DNA from 2 places in the Agarivorans sp. 2_MG-2023 genome. Region 1 is predicted to be linked to the other one. Evidence: predicted binding sites of a transcription regulator. Region 1 holds the regulator's gene; the other holds the start of a gene.
The links. The regulator FliA, encoded in region 1, starts transcription of late flagellar genes. The targets are predictions, from matches to a motif close to CTAAAGNTNNNNNNNNNNNNGCCGATA.
Positions count from the first base shown of each region.

Region 2: a site for FliA is predicted at 1,454-1,480, ahead of Q4549_RS17425 (VC2046/SO_2500 family protein). Genes of this name have one in related genera too.

Region 1 covers NZ_JAUORQ010000009.1:69,702-73,116, reverse strand. The annotation lists gene flhF (flagellar biosynthesis protein FlhF) at 1-363, shown strand, start outside; gene Q4549_RS14560 (MinD/ParA family protein) at 353-1,246, shown strand; gene Q4549_RS14555 (RNA polymerase sigma factor FliA) at 1,239-1,958, shown strand; gene cheY (chemotaxis response regulator CheY) at 2,086-2,469, shown strand; gene Q4549_RS14545 (protein phosphatase CheZ) at 2,483-3,223, shown strand; gene Q4549_RS14540 (chemotaxis protein CheA) at 3,235-3,415, shown strand, end outside.
Region 2 covers NZ_JAUORQ010000012.1:108,792-112,206, reverse strand. The annotation lists gene Q4549_RS17435 (tetratricopeptide repeat-containing response regulator) at 1-710, opposite strand, end outside; cyclic di-GMP riboswitch class I at 881-965, shown strand; tRNA gene Q4549_RS17430 (tRNA-Tyr) at 1,258-1,341, opposite strand; gene Q4549_RS17425 (VC2046/SO_2500 family protein) at 1,507-2,037, shown strand; gene purU (formyltetrahydrofolate deformylase) at 2,049-2,885, opposite strand; gene Q4549_RS17415 (YchJ family protein) at 2,914-3,415, opposite strand, start outside.

The DNA.
Region 1 (3,415 bases):
GAACAACTCGACAAGTTAGTTAAGAATAGCCGCGTGAATATACGTAACTATTTGGTGATGTCAGCTAACGCTCAACGTCGTGTTATTGAAGAAACCGTGAATCAATTCCAGCGAATTCCTCTCGCGGGTACCATACTTACCAAATTAGATGAGAGCTTGGCCTTAGGCGAGGTTTTAAATGTCACCTTGCGCCACGCTTTGCCAATCAGTTACGTTACACATGGCCAGCAAGTGCCAGAAGATATTGCAGTTGCCGAGCCAACCAAGTTAATTGAGCAAGCGCTGTCAGTAATTGATACTCAGTCTCAGCAACATTTCTGGTTTAGTGAAACCGAACAGCAGAAGGTTTCAGATGTATTCTAAAGACAACGAATTTGATCAAGCTAGCGGCTTAAGAATGATGCAACAAAAAAATAATGTGAAAGTTATCGCTGTAACCGGTGGTAAAGGTGGTGTTGGTAAAACCAACGTTACCCTAAATATGGGCATTGCTATGGCAGCCCAAGGTAAGCGTGTAATGGTGCTGGATGCCGACTTAGGCTTGGCAAATGTAGATGTACTATTAGGCCTACGCGTAACCAAAAACTTATCGCATGTACTATCTGGCGAGTGCACATTAGATGAAGTGCTCGTAAAGGGGCCTAACGGTATTTTAATCGCCCCGGCAACTTCTGGTACCCAATCAATGGTTGAATTGAGCCCAGCAGAGCATGCAGGATTGATTCGCGCATTCAGTAGCTTGAAAACCCCCATTGATATATTGCTGGTAGATACTGCCGCTGGTATTTCCGATATGGTGCTGAGCTTTGCTAAAGCCTCACAGGATATCTTGGTCGTGGTTTGTGATGAACCCACATCGATTACTGATGCGTATGCTTTGATTAAACTATTGTCTAACAAGCACGGCGTATACAAATTTAAAGTAGTGGCAAACATGGTTCGTAGTCTAAGAGAAGGCCAAGAACTGTTTGCTAAACTCACTCGTGTTACCGATCGCTTTTTAGACGCCACCTTAGAACTCGTATCGTGTATTCCATACGACAACAATGTTCGACTCGCTGTACGTAAACAGCGTGTCGTGGTTGAAGCGTATCCTAAATCTCCCGCTTCTTTAGCTTTTCGCTCTTTAGCGAGTAAAGGAGCTACTTGGCCGATTCCGGAACAAGCAGGTGGCCATTTGGAATTCTTCATCGAGAATCTTCTCGAATTCGGACAACGTAAAAATAGAGAACAGCTTAGTGAATAAAGTTGCCGCTTATGCCAGCGCTAGTGACACTAATGTGTTGGTGGAACGCCATGCAAATTTGGTAAAACGGATAGCGCACCATTTAATGGCGCGCCTGCCGGCTAGCGTAATTGTTGATGATCTGATTCAGTCTGGAATGATTGGTCTTATCGAAGCTGCGCGTAATTTTGATGGTACCAAAGGTGCGAGTTTCGAAACCTATGCCGGGATCCGTATTCGTGGCTCAATGCTTGACGAAATTCGTCGTGGTGACTGGGTACCACGTTCTGTGCATAAAAACAGCCGCGCTATCAGTGAAGCTATTAACGCAGTTGAAAAAGAAAAGAATGGTGATGCCAAAGATGCTGAGGTTGCTGCTAAGCTGGGTGTAAGCCTAAGCGAATATCATTCAATGTTGTCTGACGTAAACTGTGGCCGAATTCTTGGTATTGAAGATCTTGGCGTGAGCGAAGATGTTATTTCTAGTGATGAAAGTCGCGAGCAAAATCGACCATTTGAAGGCTTTGCTAATCAACGCTTTCAACAATCGCTAGCCGATTGCATTAAAGGCTTACCAGAGCGCGAAGCGCTAGTATTGTCGCTATATTATGACGAAGAACTTAACCTTAAAGAAATTGGCGAAGTATTAACCGTAAGCGAGTCAAGAGTCAGTCAAATACATAGCCAAGCGCTTGCTCGAGTGAAAACTCGAATGCGAGATTGGACACAATAGAGAAATTCATCCTTACAAATATGATAAAAGATGGACTAAAATTGTGTTTATTAAGGCATAATATCTTTATTACATAAATTTTTAGCCCGTTTTGAGGCTTGCAAAACATCCTGTTGGGGGACGTACCTTGGATAAAAATATGAAAATTCTGGTTGTTGATGATTTTTCAACAATGAGAAGGATTATTAAAAACCTACTTAGAGATTTAGGTTTCAACAATACTCACGAAGCTGATGACGGTAATACTGCGTTGCCAATGCTTAAAGGTGGGGACTTCGAATTTGTAGTGACCGATTGGAACATGCCGGGTATGGAAGGCATTGATTTATTAAAGAATATTCGTGCCGACGAAAGCTTGTCTCATTTACCTGTGTTAATGGTTACGGCAGAAGCGAAACGCGAACAGATTATTGAAGCCGCGCAAGCCGGCGTAAATGGTTATATTGTAAAACCTTTCACAGCTGCCACACTAAAAGAGAAGCTAGATAAGATTTTCGAAAGATTACAATAATAAAGGAAGATGTGTGAGCACTGATACTCCGATCATCTCATTAGCCGATGCCAAAGCTTTGGTGTTGCTACTTGAAGAAGGAAACGTCTCCGAGGCGAATCAATTTGTCAGTGAGCTGTGTGCTCCTAAGGCCAACCTGTTGTTTGACAAAGTTGGTCAGCTCACACGTCAACTTCACGATTCATTAAATGATTTCAAGCTAGATATTCGTATTAATGAATTGGCTAATCAGGAAATACCTGATGCAAAAGAGCGGTTAAACTATGTAATAGAGATGACCGACCAAGCCGCTAATAAGACCATGGATGCGGTTGAATCTGGCCTCCCTATTGCCGATCAATTAACCAGTGAAATCAACAATATTATGCCTGTTTGGCAAAGTTTGATGGAACGAAGAATTGAAATTGGCCAATTTAAAGCGCTATGTCACCAAATCGATATTTTCCTTAATAGTTCTTCAGCAAATGCCGATAAACTACGAAGTATGTTAACTGAAATATTGATGGCTCAAGATTTTCAAGACTTAACTGGGCAAATGATTCGTAAAGTAATCACCTTAGTTCAAGAAGTTGAAGAAAGTTTAGTGGAAATGCTGACCTTGTTTGGCAATGATAAAGCTGAAGTTATAGAGAAAAAAGCTCCTGCAAAATCGGCCATTGAAGCCGAAGGGCCAATATTAAATAAAGAGCAAAGGGATGACGTTGTTAACGATCAAGATGATGTTGATGACCTGTTATCTAGTTTAGGATTTTAAGGGAGTAGCGCATGTCGTTTGATGTAGATGAAGACATCTTACAAGACTTTCTCGTAGAAGCGGCGGAGATCCTTGAGCAGCTGTCTGAACAGTTGGTTGATTTAGAGAAACGTCCAGATGATAGTGACTTATTAAATGCTATCTTTCGCGGCTTCCATACCGTAAAAGGTGGCGCAGGCTTTTTGTCTCTTA
Region 2 (3,415 bases), on a different contig from region 1:
TAACCAGTAAGCAATAGCGGGCTTTCGGTTACTGAACGGCTAAGTGTATTAATTGCGCTTTTATTGTCTTTAAGTAACAAGTGCACTCGGCCAAGTGTTGCCTTAGCCCAAGTTTGTTTGCGTTCTTCGAGTATGGTTTCGAGAGCCACTTTGGCGGCTTCAAATTCACCTAAGGCAATTTGAGCCTCTACCCGCATGTTGCGGCAATAATTAGTGTAGCGACTTTCAGCTTCAATCTGTTGATCACATAGCTCAATGACTTTGGTGTAGTCTTTCTTCGCTAATGCTTGGAAAACTTCACGCAGGCTTTGGCGTTTAACATGGGCTCTGGCTAAGCGATTATGTAGTTGAAACTGCGAGAAAGGTTTAGTGATAAATTCATCGGGCTCCATCTCTAACGCACTTAACACCATGCTTTTGTTGTTATCACCGCTAATGATAAAAAATAGAGCGTCTACTTCTAATAGTTGGCTAACTCTTAGCTCTTCAAGTAATTGGCCACCGTTTTTGCCGGTGCCTAAATTGTAATCAACCAACAAAATGTCAAATTTTCGTTTACGACAGGCTCTTACTGCAGCTTCGCCAGTATTGGCAAAAAAAACATCGTTTGCGCCAAAATTTTGCAACATAGCCTTAAGCATGACCTGAAACGCTCGTTGGTCATCAACAATAAGTATTTGCTTCCCGCTGTAATTGTATTGCGCTGCCATTTATGAGTTTTCTGATCACTTTTCGCTATCCTAGCATAAGTTTATCTCGGTTAAAGCAGAGAAGGGCGCAGAGAGTTAGTTGAGTAATACTATCGTTTATTTGATCTTGCCAAACTGGCCGGAATTGATTTAATATTAATCTGTTGGTGAGACTTTTGGTCTCACCAACGCTGAGTCAAAGCCAAACTTGGAGTGATCCAAGGTCGGAAAGTTACAGATCTTAAGGCTTATCCTTAAGATGGCTGGACCGCCTTAGTTGAGTGGTTAGATTTGCACAATGTATGTCTTTCTACTTAGTAAGTTAGTCTATTTACCGTTTATTACTTTCCGTATTTGGTTGGAACGCCAAGCTAAATTTAGCTTGGCGTATTTGTTTCTCTTCTCCTTTTGCCCATTCGTTTCAGTTTATTCTCGCCTGCAATAGCTCTTATCTAACTTGAGCTGTGTTTTTCTGTGCCTGTGGGTTTTGATCAAGCGAAGATGTGACGATTGGCATTTATTGCGGGCATAAAAAAAGACACCCTAAGGTGTCTTTTTTTAACAAATATGGTGGAGGGAGGTGGATTCGAACCACCGAAGCTTTCGCGACAGATTTACAATCTGTTCCCTTTGGCCACTCGGGAACCCCTCCTGCTTGTGGAGCGGCATATTACCAGAACAAAGTGGGCTGTAAAGTAAAAATAAGCAGATTTTTACTGACTGACTACTGTTTGCTTATTATCTGCGCGTTTGATGCGAATAGGCTAAAGTTTTGGCCTGCTTTTCCGATAGCTAGAGATAGAACCGGAGGGGCAATATGTTAGTTGAACAAATTAGAAATAGCAGCTTATGTGACGAACTGCAGTTAGGCGATACGCTTAACCAAAGTACCGCTCATGGTGAGCAAGCGCGTTTTCATTTGTTACTAAGCATGTTGAGCCAAAACGTTTGTGACCAAGCTCAGTTTTCGATGCAGAAGCAAAATCGAGAGCAAATTCAACAAAGCCTTCGAGATAAGTTTCAATTAGCGAATCGGCGCCCCTTGTTAGCACAAGACGATGAGTTTGCTGTGCAAGCCAATTGGAGCAAGAGAGCGCAAGCGGGAGATATCAGCAGTATTCGCTTAGAGCAAGCTTTAGGAGGCTATGCAGCCTATGCTGATGACAGCGTTGAAGGCGTGCCCGTTGAAGTCATCAATAACGTGGACTTACTCACACGTTTAAAGCACTCAGTAGCCAAGCAACCTAAGCAGCAAGAAGTAGATACTGAAGTGAAAGGCGTGGATATGTATAAGGTACTAAGTGACTTTGATTACTCAAAGCCACTTAAGGTGCAGTATTTTAACTAAAAAATAGTTAATTAACGAAATACCACGGTACGATTTCCGTAGACAAAAACTTTCTCGTCTAATACTTGCTGCAGGGCTTTACTTAATACCGCTTTCTCAACATCACGTCCCGCTTTAGCCATTTCTTCAGCGCTGTATGAGTGATCCACATGAATAACATGCTGTTCAACAATCGGCCCTTCATCTAAGTCGTTATTTACGAAGTGAGCAGTAGCGCCAATAATTTTCACACCACGGTCGTAAGCCTGTTTATAGGGCTTAGCACCAATAAACGCCGGCAAGAACGAGTGGTGGATATTCAAAATTTTGTTATTGAATGCTTCTACAAAGGCTGGTGTAAGAATACGCATGTATTTAGCTAATACTACGTAGTCTGGCTGGTATTGTTGAACTACTTCAATCACTTGTTGCTCATGTTCTTCGCGGCTTAAATCTACATGGCTAATGTGATGGAAGGGAATATCGAACTTTTCAGTCAGGGTTTGCAGGCTATCGTAGTTACCAACTACCGCGGCAATCTCTACATCCATGTCTCCGTATACCGCTTTCATTAGCAAGTCACCCAAGCAATGGGCTTCTTTAGTCACCATGATCACGATGCGTTTACGGCCTGCGCTTTCTAATCGGCGAATACTACCAGCAGGTAAAGCACCGTCTAAATCGGCTAACAGGGTTTTATCGTTAAAGTAGCCCTCTAGCTCGGTGCGCATAAAGAAACGGCCGGCAGCATTATCAACAAACTCGTTGTTTTTAATGATATTAAGTTGGTGCTTAGCACAGATGTTGGTAATGCTCGAAATTAAGCCTTTGGCATCTGGGCATTCGGTTAAAAGGATTTTTCTTTCCATTGTCTTTTCGATTTATTCAGTTTTAAAGTTAAGATTTCTTACAGCACTGCTTTAGCTTTTTGCCGCTATTACAGGGGCATTTAGCATTGCGAGCCAAAGACTTAGGCGCAAATTCGCCATCGGTATAAAACCAGCGATCTTGGCTTTTTACAAAGTTAGAACGCTCGTGCAAAATGTTTAATTGATCATGCTCTTGGTAATAGGCTTTAAATTCCACTATGCCAGCTAGGCCATTGGTAAGGTGGCAGCTAAAGAGAATTTGTAGCTTCTTCCATTGATTTTTTTCGTCTTCGCTAAAGGCGCTAGGCGCATCACCTTGACGAAAATCAGGGTGGTGGGTTTGCCATAGATAGTTAGCATCTCCAAGTGTGAAGGCGGTGTAGCGCGAACGCATTAATTGCTCGCAACTAACAGGCTTGGAAGTACCGTTTATAAAAGGCTGGCAGCACTGATGAAAATCACTACCGCTGCCGCAAGGGCAAAGTAACACCGGAAGACCCCAAATTTGACCAAGGGCGAAGTGTAGCAAG